4 regions of the Neorhizobium phenanthreniclasticum genome follow, and region 3 is predicted to be linked to each of the others. Evidence: riboswitches for the same ligand, from Rfam matches in the RefSeq annotation. Region 3 holds a riboswitch; each other region holds the start of a gene.
What was found. A riboswitch is a leader RNA that binds a small molecule or an ion and turns the genes downstream of it on or off. The one in region 3 is predicted to bind cobalamin.
Positions count from the first base shown of each region.

Region 1: linked by a shared signal. The riboswitch ahead of ABK249_RS00915 (aromatic ring-hydroxylating oxygenase subunit alpha) and the one ahead of ABK249_RS29755 (DUF1636 domain-containing protein) in region 3 are both predicted to bind cobalamin.
Region 2: linked by a shared signal. The riboswitch ahead of bluB (5,6-dimethylbenzimidazole synthase) and the one ahead of ABK249_RS29755 (DUF1636 domain-containing protein) in region 3 are both predicted to bind cobalamin.
Region 4: linked by a shared signal. The riboswitch ahead of ABK249_RS07455 (ABC transporter substrate-binding protein) and the one ahead of ABK249_RS29755 (DUF1636 domain-containing protein) in region 3 are both predicted to bind cobalamin.

Region 1 is NZ_JBEAAL010000001.1:181,034-184,798, forward strand. Features, by position in the region: gene ABK249_RS00910 (BA14K family protein) at 123-554, opposite strand; gene ABK249_RS00915 (aromatic ring-hydroxylating oxygenase subunit alpha) at 673-1,920, opposite strand; cobalamin riboswitch at 2,032-2,247, opposite strand; gene ABK249_RS00920 (DUF6656 family protein) at 2,393-3,010, shown strand; gene ABK249_RS00925 (L-threonylcarbamoyladenylate synthase) at 3,043-3,765, shown strand, end outside.
Region 2 is NZ_JBEAAL010000023.1:68,775-72,539, forward strand. Features, by position in the region: gene ABK249_RS24370 (NAD+ synthase) at 1-1,519, shown strand, start outside; cobalamin riboswitch at 1,589-1,776, shown strand; gene bluB (5,6-dimethylbenzimidazole synthase) at 1,854-2,540, shown strand; gene ABK249_RS24380 (hypothetical protein) at 2,544-3,206, opposite strand; gene ABK249_RS24385 (NADP-dependent malic enzyme) at 3,327-3,765, opposite strand, start outside.
Region 3 is NZ_JBEAAL010000035.1:37,418-41,182, reverse strand. Features, by position in the region: gene cobN (cobaltochelatase subunit CobN) at 1-622, opposite strand, end outside; gene cobW (cobalamin biosynthesis protein CobW) at 698-1,735, opposite strand; gene ABK249_RS29755 (DUF1636 domain-containing protein) at 1,732-2,127, opposite strand; cobalamin riboswitch at 2,233-2,436, opposite strand; cobalamin riboswitch at 2,496-2,693, shown strand; gene ABK249_RS29750 (CbtB domain-containing protein) at 2,731-2,907, shown strand; gene ABK249_RS29745 (CbtA family protein) at 2,920-3,687, shown strand; gene cobO (cob(I)yrinic acid a,c-diamide adenosyltransferase) at 3,684-3,765, shown strand, end outside.
Region 4 is NZ_JBEAAL010000003.1:280,869-284,633, reverse strand. Features, by position in the region: gene ABK249_RS07460 (FecCD family ABC transporter permease) at 1-704, opposite strand, end outside; gene ABK249_RS07455 (ABC transporter substrate-binding protein) at 743-1,777, opposite strand; cobalamin riboswitch at 1,974-2,206, opposite strand; gene ABK249_RS07450 (class I SAM-dependent methyltransferase) at 2,404-3,189, opposite strand; gene ABK249_RS07445 (ABC transporter substrate-binding protein) at 3,304-3,765, shown strand, end outside.

The sequences.
Region 1 (3,765 bases), on a different contig from region 3:
GACGGCTGAACTTCACAGCGACCCTAGGGAATTCATCCTGAATGCGCGATTAACGCTTCCGACAGAAAACCCGGCCCGGGCCGCGTGCCCGAACCGGGTTCCATATCCAGCCCCGGAAAGCTTCACCGATATGGCGAAATGCATTGTGCGCGCACGCCAACGCGCGGCACGTAGGTATTGTCGTACGCACGATAGGTGCGATAGCGGCTCTCGCACCAGGCGACATGCCGGCTGGAATAACCGGCGCGATCGTTTGCAATCGCCCCGCCGATGATCGCCCCCGTGGCAAAGGCTGCCAGCGGGAACCAGAAGCCGTTGTGATAGCGATAACCCGGCCGGCGGTCGCGATAACCGCGATGGCCGTTGTACCAGCCGTACCGTGCGCGGTCACGATGCCAATCGCGACGATCTCGATATTGGACCTGCGTTATGGTGGTCGAGGTTGAAATGCCGGAGATCGGCTGCGTCTGGAAAGCCTGAGCGGGAGTAAGGCTCGTGAGCGCTACGGCAAAGGCTGCCGCAACCGTGGTCAAACGCAAACGAATGGCATTCATCCTGATGTTTCCCTGTGCTTAATTTCACTTGGGAACAACGCGGATGCGGAAGCTTGGTTCCTCGGGAACCCGGACCCAGGCCGATCACGAACGAGCGATCTGCCCGCCGGCAGGAATGTCACGCCACGATCGAAAGCTTCGCCTGCTCATCCCCCTGCAGGCGGTTGACCATGAAGTTCGAATACCACTCGACGAACTGCATGACGCCGCCCTCGTGGACCGCCGAGTAAGGCCCCGGCTCATAGGCCGGCGAGCGGATGCCGAAGGCGTTCTCCTCGACGATCTGACGGTCCTGATCGTTGGTCATGTTCCACACATGCGTCAGTTCTTCGAGATCGTAATCGACGCCTTCGACCGCATCCTTATGGACCAGCCATTTGGTGGTGACCGCCGTTTCCTCCGGGCCGAGCGGCGTGACGCGGAAGGAGATCGCGTGGTCGCCCAGCATATGGTTCCAGGTGGTCGGATAGTGGAAAAGCAACATGGTGCCGATGCCGTCGATCGTCACGCCGTCTGAAAGCTGGCGGACGACGGCCTTCCTCCCCGACATGGTGTAGCTTTCAGCGCCTTCGATCAACGGCATGCGGGCGACGCGGAACTGGCCATCCGGAGATATCCGGAACTCGCTCGGCAGATTGGCCGCCTCGCAGCGCCGCCAGTGTTCGGTGATGACGGGATCGTCAATGGCGCCGGCCACACCGCTGACAGTCGGCGCTTCCGGGAAAGTGCGGCAGAGCTCCGGGTGATTGCCGGGGCAATGATAGCATTCGCGGTTGTTCTCCCAGACGAGCTTCCAGTTGCCTTTTTCGATGATCGTCGATTGGTGGGCGACCTTGGCTTCCGAGAGGCGATGCGGCGCCATATAGGGCTCGATGGCCGCGCGGACCGATGCGAAGTCCGGCGCCTCGTTGGCGAGGCAGATGAAGATATAGCCGGCGACGCTTTCGCAATGGACCTTCTTCAAACCGAACTGGCTTTTGTCGAAGTCCTGGCCCATCTGGCGGGCGGCCATCAGCGAGCCGTCGAGCTCGTAGGTCCACTGGTGGTAAGGACAGACGAGGCGGACTGCCGAACCGCTCTCCTTGGTGCAGACCCGGCTGCCGCGATGGCGGCAGGTATTGTGGAGCGCCCGGATCCGGCCGTCGCGACCGCGCACGATGACGACCGGATAATCTCCGATCTGCAGCGTGAAATAGCTTCCGGCCTTCGGCAGTTCGCAATCGTGGCCGACGAACAGCCAGTCACGGTACCAGATCATTTCGAGGTCGAGCTTGTAATAGTCCGGGTCGGTATAGAAGGCCTGTTCGAGGCTGAAGCCTTCACGGCGGCTCTTCAATTGCCGCAGGACCTGACTGCGAATTTCCATCTTGCCTTCCTCGTCAATGCTACCTTCAAGCGGCCTGCGGAAAGGACATGGAAAAACCAGCCGGCCTCAGCCTGCCAGTCTCCTTGTCCGAACGCCCGCCGCGATCGGTCAAAATCTCGTTCACTTCAGGCTGGTTTCCGGGCTCAGGAGCTGTCCCTTGCGGGACTGGCCTGGCGCCTTCCCGGGCAGCCTTTGCGGCTCTTTCCCAGTGGCTTCCGCCAGGCCTTCGAGCTCCACCACCGTTGCGGGGGCAGCGCCGGGCTTCGACCGGCTTCCCAATTCTCCGCCCCTCCCTAGCGGGGCGGCACCTTGAGCTTGAGGCGGATATAACCATCCCCCAAACTTGCCGCATAGATGACATTGCGACATCGGCAACCGCATTGACGACGGCCTTTCTCAAGCCTCGCGAAAGGGAAACTCGTCATTAAGTGTTGAATCCTAAAATCCCGGCCTCAATGGGAGCGGCGCCATCGTGCAGGCAAAGGCAAAGATCCGCTACTTCGAAGCTCCTCCGCCGGCTCCTCCTGTTCCGGCGGCGACAAAAACGACCGTGCATTCGGAATTTCTGCGGACCGGGCGCATCACACGCTACAAGCCAATCTGGGCGCCGGAGGAACGCCGTTATCTCAGTTACACCGAGGTCGCGGAACGCACAGGCAAGCGATTGGAGGCCGCAGGCGAAAAAAGCCACGAGCGGATCAACGCCTTCCACCGCTCGATCCAGTTCCCTAAGGTCATCTTCCATCGCACGCTCGATGACCGTCCGCATCTCGGCTATTGCCACGTGACGGCCGCCCGGACTCTCCTCGCGTCTCGCGTGCCGGTGCGCTGGTCTTTCTACATCGCCAATTTCTTCTCTGAGATCGGTGAGGAGGAAGAGAAATTCTTCGAGCGCATCAGCCATATGAATGCGCGTATGTATTTCGCGGTCGCGATCGAAAGCGAGCCCGGCCAGCCTTTCCGGATCAACCGCTCGATCCGCAGGAACGGGCTCCTGTTCAGGACCCACGATCCGATGGAAGCGATCAAGAACGTGCTGATGCTCGGTGCTTCAGGCGACGCGCTTCGCGAAATCATCAAAAAGCTTTGACGGCGGACGAGTCCGCGTTATTGACGGCGAACATGACAGCCGAAATCATAGACATCACCACGGATCGCGAAAAGGCGCTCGAGCGCGCCTGTGCCGTCCTGGCAGACGGTTTTCCTGTCGCGATCCCGACCGAGACGGTTTACGGACTTGCGGCAGACGCCACCAATCCCGCCGCCATCACCCGAATCTACGAGACCAAGGGTCGGCCGCGCTTCAACCCGCTGATCTGCCACATGTCCGACCTCGCCATGGCCGAGCGCTATGCGGTCTTCGACCCCGTCTCGAAAAAGCTTGCCGAGACCTTCTGGCCCGGACCGCTGACGCTGATCCTGCCTTTGAGGCCCGAAAGCGGCATCCACTCGCTGGCGACGGCCGGGCTCGACACGGTCGGCATCCGCCTGCCGAAGGGTTTTGCCGCCGACCTCATCCGCGCCTATGGCAAACCGCTCGCCGCCCCCAGCGCCAACACGTCCGGCGGAGTAAGTCCGACGAGCGCCCGGCATGTGGCGGACGACCTGGGCGACAAATTGAAGCTCGTCATTGACGGCGGCGCAGCACCGGTCGGCGTTGAATCGACCATCCTTCGCGTCGAAAGTGGCGCACTCCGGCTGCTGCGGCCCGGCGGGGTTGCCGGAGAGGAAATAGAAACGGCAACGGGGCTGACCGTCATCCGGCCTGAAGGTCCCGCAGCGATCATCGAGGCGCCCGGCATGCTTGCCTCCCACTATGCGCCGGGTGCGAGCGTGCGGCTCAAC
Region 2 (3,765 bases), on a different contig from region 3:
TGCCGGTTATCCTCCGGAGGACCTCGTGGTGAAGCCGGCCTTTCTGAAAACCTGCCTGGATGCCGTCGAACAGCTTGCGGCCGATACGGCCGACGGCGGGCCGGGCGTCGTCATCGGCTTTCCACGCCAGGGCAGGGAGGGCCGGCACAATTCGATCGCCGTGCTCGATGGCGGCAGGGTGATAGCCATCCGCGACAAGGTGGACTTGCCGAACTACGGCGAGTTCGATGAAAAGCGCGTCTTCATTGCCGGCGAAATGCCGGGGCCGGTGAATTTCCGCGGCGTCAGGCTCGGCGTTCCGATCTGCGAGGATATCTGGGGTGAACTCGGCGTCTGCGAGACTTTGTCGGAAAGCGGCGCGGAGATCCTGCTCGTGCCGAACGGCTCGCCCTATTATCGCGGCAAGATGGATATCCGCCATCAGGTGGTGCTGAAACAGGTCATCGAGACCGGCCTGCCGATGATCTATGCTGCGCAAGTCGGCGGCCAGGACGAACTGGTCTTCGACGGCGCGAGTTTTGCCTTCAATGCGGACAAGACACTTGCCTTCCAGATGGACCAATTCCAACCGGCGGTGACGGTGACGGAATGGAACAGGGTCCACGATACCTGGCGCTGCACCGATGGGCCGATGGCGCGCATCCCGGAAAAGGAGGAAGCGGATTACCGCGCCTGCCTGCTCGGCTTCCGCGATTATGTCAACAAGAACGGCTTCAAATCCGTGATCCTCGGCCTGTCCGGCGGCATCGACTCGGCATTGTGCGCGGCCATCGCCGTCGATGCACTGGGTGCGGAGCGGGTGCGCAGCGTGATGCTGCCTTACCGCTACACCTCCGAGGAGTCGCTGAAGGATGCCCCCGATTGCGCGCGTGCGCTCGGCTGCCGCTACGATATTGTGCCGATCGCCGAGCCCGTCGAGGGTTTTTCGTCGGCGCTCTCGGAGCTTTTCGATGGCACGGACGAGGGCGTTACCGAAGAAAACCTGCAGAGCCGGGCGCGCGGCACCATTCTCATGGCGATCTCCAACAAGTTCGGCTCGATGGTGGTGACGACCGGCAACAAGTCGGAAATGTCCGTAGGTTACGCGACTCTCTACGGCGACATGAACGGCGGCTTCAATCCGATCAAGGATCTCTACAAGATGCAGGTTTATGCACTTGCTGCCTGGCGCAACCAGCACCTGCCGCCGGATGCGCTTGGACCGTCGGGCGCAGTGATCCCGAAGAATATCCTCTCCAAGGCGCCGTCGGCGGAACTCAGGCCTGATCAGACGGATCAGGATTCGCTGCCGCCTTATCCCGTCCTCGACGACATTCTCGAATGCCTGGTGGAGATGGAAATGGGCACGGAGGAGATCGTCTCGCGCGGCCACGACATCACGACCGTCCACCGCATCGAGCATCTGCTTTATCTGGCCGAATACAAGCGGCGGCAATCGGCGCCGGGCGTCAAGATCACCAGGAAGAATTTCGGCCGCGATCGGCGTTATCCGATCACCAACCGCTTCCGCGACCGATAGGTGACCGATCATTTGACCGGGCGAGACGGCAAGAGCGGGCGGCTCCACTTGAAACGCTGATCATGGCTTGGCATAACGCCTCCGTCAGGTGCCTGCCTTGCGCAGGAGAATCGGGAATCCGGTGGGAAACCGGAACGTGCCCAACGCTGTGAGGCGGACGCTTGGCCGCAATTCGAAAGCCACTGGAATTTCCGGGAAGGCGGCGGCAGGGGCGGATGAAGCCAAGTCAGAAGACCGGCCTGGCAAGATAGATCGAACCGCGCGGACGGCGGCGAGGTTTCTTGATGCTCCTGCGCGTTCGCGCAGGCGGCGTCAGCATTGTTGGGGATAGACGATGCAACCCGATCCTTTTGCGCATGCCTTGATATCTGCAGGCGAATTTCCGGAATGCGACCGCGCTGCGGTCTATCGCGTGATCGAAACCCGCCGCGACGTGCGCGACCAGTTTCTGCCGGACCCGCTTCCGGACGACCTCGTGATGCGGCTGCTCGGCGCCGCACATTCGGCGCCCTCGGTGGGGTTCATGCAGCCATGGAATTTCATCCTCGTGCGGGATCCCGAGATACGCCAGGCGGCATGGAGTGCCTTTTCGCGAGCCAATGACGAGGCGGCGGAAATGTTTCCGGAGGAGCGCCGCGACATATACCGCAGCCTGAAGCTCGAAGGCATCCGCAAGGCGCCGCTCTCGATCTGCGTGACCTGCGATCCGGATCGCGCCGGGCCGGTCGTTATCGGCCGTACCCATGATCCGCGCATGGATGTCTATTCGACCGTCTGCGCCGTGCAGAACCTGTGGCTTGCCGCCCGCGCCGAAGGGGTCGGCGTCGGCTGGGTGAGCATCTTTCATGAGGAGGATCTGCGCGCCCTGCTCGGCATTCCCGAGCGGATCAGGATCGTCGCCTGGCTGTGCGTCGGCTATGTCGATCAGCTTTATCGGGAGCCGGAATTGGCGGTGAAGGGCTGGCGCGAGCGGCTACCGCTCGAAGACCTGGTTTTCACCGATCGATGGGGCGAGTGCTGACAACTACTGCTGCGGCTGCGGCCCGCTGGATTTCGGATGGGCGAGGTCTATACTTTCCTCAGGCAGGAATGTCGGTCCGACCATACGTACCTTCTTGTTCGGATCGTAGGGACGTTCCGGCCCCGGCAGGTTCGGCTGGGCGGCAGCCGCCTGCGGCTGTTTGACACGCAGATCGATGATGCCGGAGTAGGGCTCCTCCTTCGGCAACTCGATACCCTGCAGCTTCATTCTCTCCTTGCGGTCCTCTTCCATATCGGAAGGAATGCAGTTGTTGGAGCGGATTGCAGCCAGGATCGCACCGCGCTCGCCGGAGGAGCGAACCAGTTGCCGGGCATTGTCTCTTTCCGCAACAAGCGCGTCGCGGCTTTGCTCCATGGCATCGAGCGTCTGCCGCATCTGATCGCAGACTTCGCCCTTCGGGCCGCCGAGGACAACGACACTGCCCGTGCCGCAGCCCGCCCGGCGCATCTCGATCCTGAGCCCGCGGATTTCGCTGTTCTGGTCGCTGAGTTCCCGCGCATAGCGCCGTATCTCGGCCGTGTTGCCGATGATCTGCGGTGCGTTGTTGAGCTGCCGATAAAGGGCTGCACAGGTCGCGATATCCCGCGCGGAGGCCACGGCGGGAACAAGCAGCAGCGGGGCGATCATCAGGCCGCAAAGGCGCATGAGGTGTTGTCCGGCTCTCTCCAATCACATGATCGCATCATGGAGCAAGCCGGTTGATAATATCATAAAATCGGCTGCCCAACGATTATTATTTAATTATCATATGGTTATATATAAAATTTAAAGTTGAATCTCCAGATTGGGTTGCGATGCTTCCACCACCGCGAGCGCAGCCATGTTCACGACGCCGCGCGAGGTGACCGAGGGCGACAGGATATGCACCGGCATGGCGGCGCCGAGCAGGACCGGGCCGACATGCAGCGCGTCGGTCATGTTCCGCACGACGCCGAGCGAGATGTTCGCCGCATCGAGGTTCGGGAAGATCAGCAGGTTGGCGTCACCAGTCAGTGAACTGTTCGGCATAGCACGCTTGCGCACCGTTTCGGAAAGCGCCGAACCGGCCTGCATTTCGCCGTCCACTTCCAGGCCAGGAGCCTGTTCGCGCACCAGCTTCAGGGCACTGCGCATCTTCTGGGCGCTTTCGGAATCCCGTGAGCCGAAGTTCGAATGGCAGATCAGCGCTGCCTTCGGGAGGATGCCGAAGCGGCGGACTTCCTCG
Region 3 (3,765 bases):
AGCGGTAGAAGAGGACCGGCAGTCGCAGGGCGTCTGGCGAGAAATCCGCGAGCAGATCGTCCACTCCGACGATTCCGCTGCCTGGCCTGTAATAGCCCATCTTCGACATCGGTGCGGCTTGCGGCAGGACCTCCTGCTCGTCATTCGCCAGCGCGGCCAAACGCTTTGCAAGCAGACGCATATTGCCCGGTCCGCCCTCGCGGAAACAGGCAAGAAAGCCGGCAAGCACCTCTTCGGAAACGGTCGAGGCAGCAGCGAGTCTTTCATCGCGGATACTGCATTCGCCGGGCAGAAGCGCGAGCGCGGTCTTCTTGAGCCGCGCCAGCCGCGAAATCTCTTCGACACCATATGACCAGCGATCATAGCCGCCAAGGATGCGCACGAGAATAACTTTGGCATGTGCCGCCGTCTTTTCGATCCAAAGATCGACAGACATGGGATGCCTGAGATCAGCGAGATTGGTCAATCGCAGGGTCGGCTGACCTTGGCCCCATGCGGCGGAAATGCCGTTCAGATCGCTGCCAGAAAAGGACAGCACCACCACATCGGCCGGCGACTGGTTCAAGTCGACCGGTTCGATCAGGTCATCGAGCGACGACGATGTGGTGGCGAGTATGTGCATCCTTTTCTCTGGGTTTCTGTTTTCCCTCGGCAATTGCCAACGGAAAACCGCTTCACACTTTTCCTGGAATTGCTATCACGCGGCCAGCATCCTTTCGATGGCGGCGCGGTCGATGCCCTTTTCGCCGATTACGACAAGGCGGCTTATCCGCGCCTCACCGGGCGCCCAGGCTCGGTCGAAATAGTGGTTTACGCGGGATCCTACCGCCTGAACCTGCAGGCGCATCGGTTTGTTCGCGACTTCCACGAAGCCTTTTATGCGCAGTACGTTCTCCGCCTCCGCCGTCGCGGAAATGCGGGCAGCCAATTCGTCAGCATCGGAAACAGCCGGGAGATCGACGACAAAGCTGTCGAAATCATCATGATCGTGGTCGAGTTCGTCGTCGTGATGGGTCTTGCGGTTTTCGATATCGTCCTCGACGGCGAGGCCAAGCCCGATCAGCACGGCCGGATCGATCGCGCCATTGGCAGCCGAGACGATCTTCACGGCCCGCGGCAGATACCCTGCGACGCGGTCCCGGGCGGTCGCAATGCCCGCAGCATCGAGGAGATCACTCTTGGTCAGTACGATCATGTCGGCGCAGGCGACCTGATCCTCGAACACTTCCTCGACCGGATCGTCGTGGTCGATGGAGCCATCCGCCTGGCGCTGCGCCTCCAGCGCTTCATGGTCATCGGCAACGCGGCCTTCGGCCAGTGCCACACCATCCACAACGGCGACAACGCCGTCCACCGTGACACGTGCCTTGACGGCCGGCCACTGAAAAGCCTGAACGAGCGGCTTCGGCAGCGCAAGGCCGGAGGTTTCGATCAGGATGTGGTCGACGCGCGGTTCGCGTGAAAGAATCTGATCGATCGCCGGTACGAAGTCATCCGCCACGGTGCAGCAGATGCAGCCGTTGGCAAGCTCGATGACGTTGTCTTCCGGGCAACTCTCGATGCCGCAGCCCTTCAGTATCTCGCCGTCGATGCCGACATCGCCAAATTCGTTGACGATGATCGCCAGCCGCTTGCCGTCAAGCTTCGCGATCAGGTTGCGGATCAGCGTGGTCTTTCCGGCCCCCAGGAACCCGGTGACGACGGTGCAGGGAACGCGGTCGAAGCTGACGCTCATGATGGCATGTCCTCGTGATGATGAAAGGGTGGGATGCGGGCCGTCATGCCCTTGCCGCGCAGACATGTCGGGCGGCCGCGTATAGGAAGGAAACCGCGCTCGTCCTCGGCCAGCATCATCGCGCCGGTGACGATGTCCTCGACATTGTCGAGGGACAGATGGCCGAAGACATAGGACCAACCGTTGCGGTGATTGAAGGCGGCGCTGGGGCTTTTTTCGCAGTTGGCAAGGCAGGTGACTGGCTTGACCGCGAGCGGCTTGCCGTCCGCTGCTTCACGTAGCGCTGCGATCAACGCGATACCCGGCCGAACGTCGCCGTCGGACACATCACGGCAATTGGTACAGACGAAAATCGTCACATCTGCCGGATCATCTGGTCGGTGGTCACTCATCGGTCAGCCGCGTTCCCGCCGGGGTCGAAACAATCGGGGCGCGGAGCAGAGGGCTGAAACCGCCTGCGGTGATCGAGAACTTCCTCCGGAGCACCCCGCCCGGTGAAGCAAAAACATCAGATGGCAGGTCTCCTGGCTTGCGGGTCACCACCATTTGCCTGCCTTCCCGGTTTCCCAGTGGCTTATAGGCAATGGCTCGCCGCTTACAGTTGCGGGGGCAGCCGCGGCATTGATCGCGAAAGGGATCTCACCGCATTCTCTCTTAGCCCTCCCCGTTGCCGGAAAGGGACCATCTCTTTTCAAGTAAGCCCGGTCGCATGCTTATGTCAATGCGTCGCAAAGGCGATTGCCGTGAGGCCGATTTCGTCTATAGTGAGCCAGCCTATGGTGCCCCGAAAGGGTATTTGAGGGAATGCGGTGCGACGGATCTGCTGTCAAACCCGCGGCTGCCCCCGCAACTGTAAGCGGAAAGTCTTCGTCCATGATGCCACTGGAGCAATCCGGGAAGGCGGGCGCAAGATGCCTGATCCGCGAGCCAGGAGACCTGCCAGAGGCGAGGAAAAACTTCAACGGCCCTCGGGTGGAGGGCGAAAGGACAAGGCAATGGCAACGAAAACCGCTTCGACGGCAGTCGGTATTTCCTCCTCGAAGATCATCCCGCTCAGCATGACGGCCCTGCTGGGGCTTTTCGTCGTCGGTTTCGTCGGCTTCTCGCATATGGAAGTCGTGCACAATGCCGCGCACGATTCGCGTCATTCCTTCGCTTTCCCCTGCCACTGAGGGGAGTTTCCCATGTCGTTGTTTCGTAACATCGTCTTCACGGCGGTGATCGCCGGGCTGTTGTCCGGACTGCTGCTCACCGTCATGCAGAGCTTTTCCACTGTCCCGCTGATCCTGCAAGCGGAGAGCTACGAGAATGCCGGCGGCGGAGAGGTCGGCCACAGCCACAGCCATGAGGCCGCTCCCGCCGGCAATGCCGCAGCGCCTGCGGACCATCATCACGACGAAGAAGCATGGATGCCGGCAGACGGTTTCGAGCGCTTCATTTATACGGCCGCCGCCGACATGCTGGCCGCGATCGGTTTCGGTCTTATTCTGATCGCGGTTTCAGAAGCCCAGGGCGGTCTCAAAGGCTGGCGCAGCGGACTGATGTTCGGTATTGCCGGCTTCCTGACCGTCAGCTTGGCTCCAGGGCTCGGCCTCCCCCCGGAACTTCCGGGCATGCCGGCTGCTGAGCTTGGTCCCCGTCAGGTCTGGTGGATTTCGACCGCAGTCTGCACTGCAGCGGGCCTTGGCCTCCTCGCCTATACGCGCTCAGCCGTATTCGCCGCGCTGGCGATCGTTCTGCTGATCGCGCCACATATCGTCGGCGCGCCGCTGCCGCCCGGGCATGAAACGGCTGTGCCGCTGGAACTCTACGCCCGCTTCGTGAATGCCGTCTACGCCACGAACCTGGTATTCTGGGCTGTACTCGGTGCGTTGGCCGGGATGATCCGCGAACGCTTCCGTGCAGGGGAAGAGATCACGGCGCGGTCTGATGGGGAGTTCGTATCGCGGTGAAGGAGATCGACGAGGCATCGGTCGAACGTCATCGCGCCAAGATGGTGAACCGCAAGGCAGTGCAGGACAAGGAAGTCG
Region 4 (3,765 bases), on a different contig from region 3:
GTCCGGCGAACCGAAATGCCGAGCGAAGCGGCCGATTCTGCGCCGAAGGTGAAGGCATCAAGCGACCGGGCATGCCAGAGGCAGACCGCAAGGCCGAATAGAGCCGCAGGAATGGCGAGCCAGGCATCCGGCCAACGGACGCCGGAAAGATTGCCGAGCAGCCAAAACATGATGCCGCGCGCCTGCTCGGCGGTCGCCGCCTTGGTGACGATAAAGGAGGTGAGCGCGTTGAAGAGCTGCGAGCCCGCGACGCCGGCAAGGATGATGGCGGCCGTTCCCCTGCCCGCCTTGGCGGCCAAAAGGCTGACAAGCGCGAAGGCGACGAGGGCACCAATGAAGGCTCCCATCGGCAGCGTCAGGAGGCCCGCACCAACTCCCAGGATCGCCACGCCGACAGCACCGGTGGAAGCCCCGGCCGATATGCCAAGGATATAGGGATCGGCCAGCGGATTGCGCAGCAGCGATTGCAGCACGACGCCGGATAAAGCGAGTGAGGCGCCGCAGCAGGCTGCGACTACGGCGCGGCTTAACCGATAGCTCCAGACAATGCCTTCGTCGATCGGTTCCAGCGGATAACCCGCATCCCATAGCCGGTTAGCGACCGTCTTGGCGACCACCTCGAGCGGGATCGCTGTCTCACCGATCGCCGCACCCAGCCAAAGCGCGGCGACAAGGACGACGAGCGCAAGGAAAACCGCGCCCATTCGTCCGATTGAGGATATCGCCCGGCCCACTTGGAGGGTCACTTCGCAAGGCCGGCAGCGGCGATGGCATCGGCCAACGCCTCGATGCCTTCGATGGTGCGGATCGTCGGGTTCATCGCCTGTGCATCCATGTCGAAGACATGACCGTTCTTCACGGCCGGCATCAGGCTTGCGACGGGATCCGTCTCAAGGAACTTGTGCTTGGCTTCGATACTGTCCAGCGGATAACGCCGCCGCTCCATGGCGCCCGCCACGATCATGGTCGGATTGGCCTTGGCGATGGTTTCCCAGCCGATCGTCGGCCACTCGTCATCGGTCTTTATGATGTTCTCGATGCCGAGAGCCGACATGATATAGCCGGGCGCGCCATTCTTGCCTGCCATATAGGGATCAGAATCCTGCTGGGCGCTGGAGAACCAGAAGACGGCGGAAAGCTTGCCTTCCGCCGGGGCGACCTTGGCGCGGGCAGCCTCCTCGCGCCGCTTCAGGTCGGCCACGACCTCCTCGCCCTTGTCCTGGACGTTGTAGATCTTCGCGAGATCGCGGACTTCTCGATAGACGAGTTCCATGGTGAAGACCTGATGGCGGATGCCGTCGCTGGCGGCGGAATTTTCCTTGCCGATGCAATCGGATGGCGACGTATAGACCGGAATGCCAAGTTCCTCGAACTGCTCGGGCTTGGCGACCACGCCCTCGGGCCCGACCTGCCACTGGAACTGAACGGCAACGATGTCCGGCTTCTTGCCGAGCACGCTTTCGAAGCTAGGCTCGTTGTCTGCAAGCCGTTCGATCTTCGTATTCACATCCTCATAGCCTTTGAGGACCGGTCCGACCCAAAGCGCCGTACCGACCACCTTGTTCGCCAGCCCCAGGAGATAAAGGATTTCGGTGCTGCTCTGACCGATCGAGACCGTACGCGACGGTGCCTTCTCGAAGGTGACCTGCCGGCCGCAATTTTCGAGCGTGAGAGGATAGCTGGTTTCCGCCGCAGCGGCGCTGTGGAACAGGCCGGAGGCGATCAAGGAGAAGGCGCCGAGGCCAACATGCAACGGCCGTTTCAGAAAGATATGCATCGTGTTTCCCCGAAATGTGACGTGAACGCCGGCGGCAAGCCCGCGTGCCGGACGGTGGTGAGGCTCAGAATGCCCGTGAGGCAGCCCGATCAACGGAATAATCGTCGAGATTTGGGGGATACGAAGTGCCAGGGCGCCAAAAGGCGCGGATGATAGTCATGTCCTGCTCCTGTTCCGGGCATCCCCGCCCGTGACGATGGATCGATATTCGACGGCAGGTCTCCTGGCTTGCGGATATCTGTCGTCCATCTGCCTTCCCGCGCCGGACTGCGCAGTGGCATGGCACCTTTCGGCGCCACGAGGATGGACGGCAATCCGCTTACAGTTGCGGGGGCAGCCACGGTCTTGGATCCCCTTCGGGTCTCCGCACCGTGTTCCCATTTCATCCCTTCGCATTGAACTCGGGGAACCGTCACTCGCCAGATAAAGACCACTCGAGATCGCAGTCAAGTGGCGAATGATTGTGAGCGAGCCATTGGCTTCTCCCGATGTCGGCATTTATGTAATGTAATATCATTACATATGCAAAGGATGCTCACCTGTCCAGCGGCTTTCAATCTCAGCCGTCTTTTTTTGTTTCAGAGCCGGAGCGCAGCAAAATGCCGATGAAATATCAGGAGGGAAGGCTACTTTGGCTTGGTCGCGCAAATCGCATACCGATCCTGCACCATGCGCTCGAGCCCGCGCAGGAAGGGCATCTTGCGGGCTTGCGCCCAGTGGATGTCGAACAGCTTGCGATCGACGACAATGTCCTCGAAACCGGCTTGACGCAGCAAATCCACAATCGCTTCCGCCGGCATTCGTTCGGAGAAGTAGACCCGTGATCGGATGCTTTGATGCCGTGCCATCATCTCTGGCGCCATGTGGCTCACAAGCTGCTTGCCTGTCATTTTCGCCCAGAACTTCTGAAGGCTCTTGACCCAGGTTTCCTTGCCCATGTTTCCGTCGACGATCAGGACCTTCCCCCCTGGCTTCAGGACGGAGAGCCATTCGCGGAAAGCCGCCGGCGGATCGACCAGCGTCCAGACCAGGTGGCGGTTGGTGATGGCGTCGTAGCTCTCCTTCGGCTCCATCGTGTTTTCCGCGTCGCCCGAGACGAAACGGATATCCGCGCCTCGCGTCTTCGCCTTGGCGCGCGCCTGCGCCAGCATCGCATCCGACCAGTCGAGGCCCGTCACCCTGAAGCCAACGTTGTTCATCAGGTGCGAGATGACCGCCGTGCCGCAGGCGAGATCGAGTGCCGCCCGGCCTTCTCCTTCGCCCAGATGCTTCCTGATCAACCGTAGCCATCCTCTCCGCTCCTCTTCGGAGAAGATTTCATGGCCGACGCTCTCGTCGAACGTTGCAGCCCTTTCCGACCAGAAATCACGAATTTCATCGCGGATAGAGTAATTGGTGTTCATCAGGTTCATCACAGCCACCCCTGCACATCAGCACTTTGGAAAAGCTCTAAAACATAAAACTTGATTCCAAAAGTCATAATTCTTATGCCTGTTGACATTATCAGTCATCGGGGGAGTTTCCAGATGAATTTCATGAAGTTGTCTGCAGCAACTGCGGTTGTGCTTGGAGGCCTTCTGGCCTCGCCTGCAATGGCACAATCCTTCACGGTGAAGGACGTGGCTGGCCGCGAAGTAGCCTTCGACAAGCCGGTCGAGCGCGTCATCCTGGGTGAAGGCCGCATGCTCTACGCCGTGGCGCCGATCGAAAAGGAGGATCCCTTCGCAAAGGTCGTCGGCTGGCGTAACGACCTGTGGACGACCGACAAGGACGGCTTCAACACCTATGTCACGAAGTTCCCGAAGGGCAAGGAACTTCCCTTCCTCGGCAACCTGACGGATGGCACGCTACAGACCGAGACGGTCGTCAAGCTCAATCCCGATGTCGTGCTGCTCCCGATTGGCAGCAAGCAGGCCGCCGACGAAGTCAAACTCGAGGATATGCTGAACGGCATCGGCGTGAAGATCGTCTATATCGACTTCCGCGAA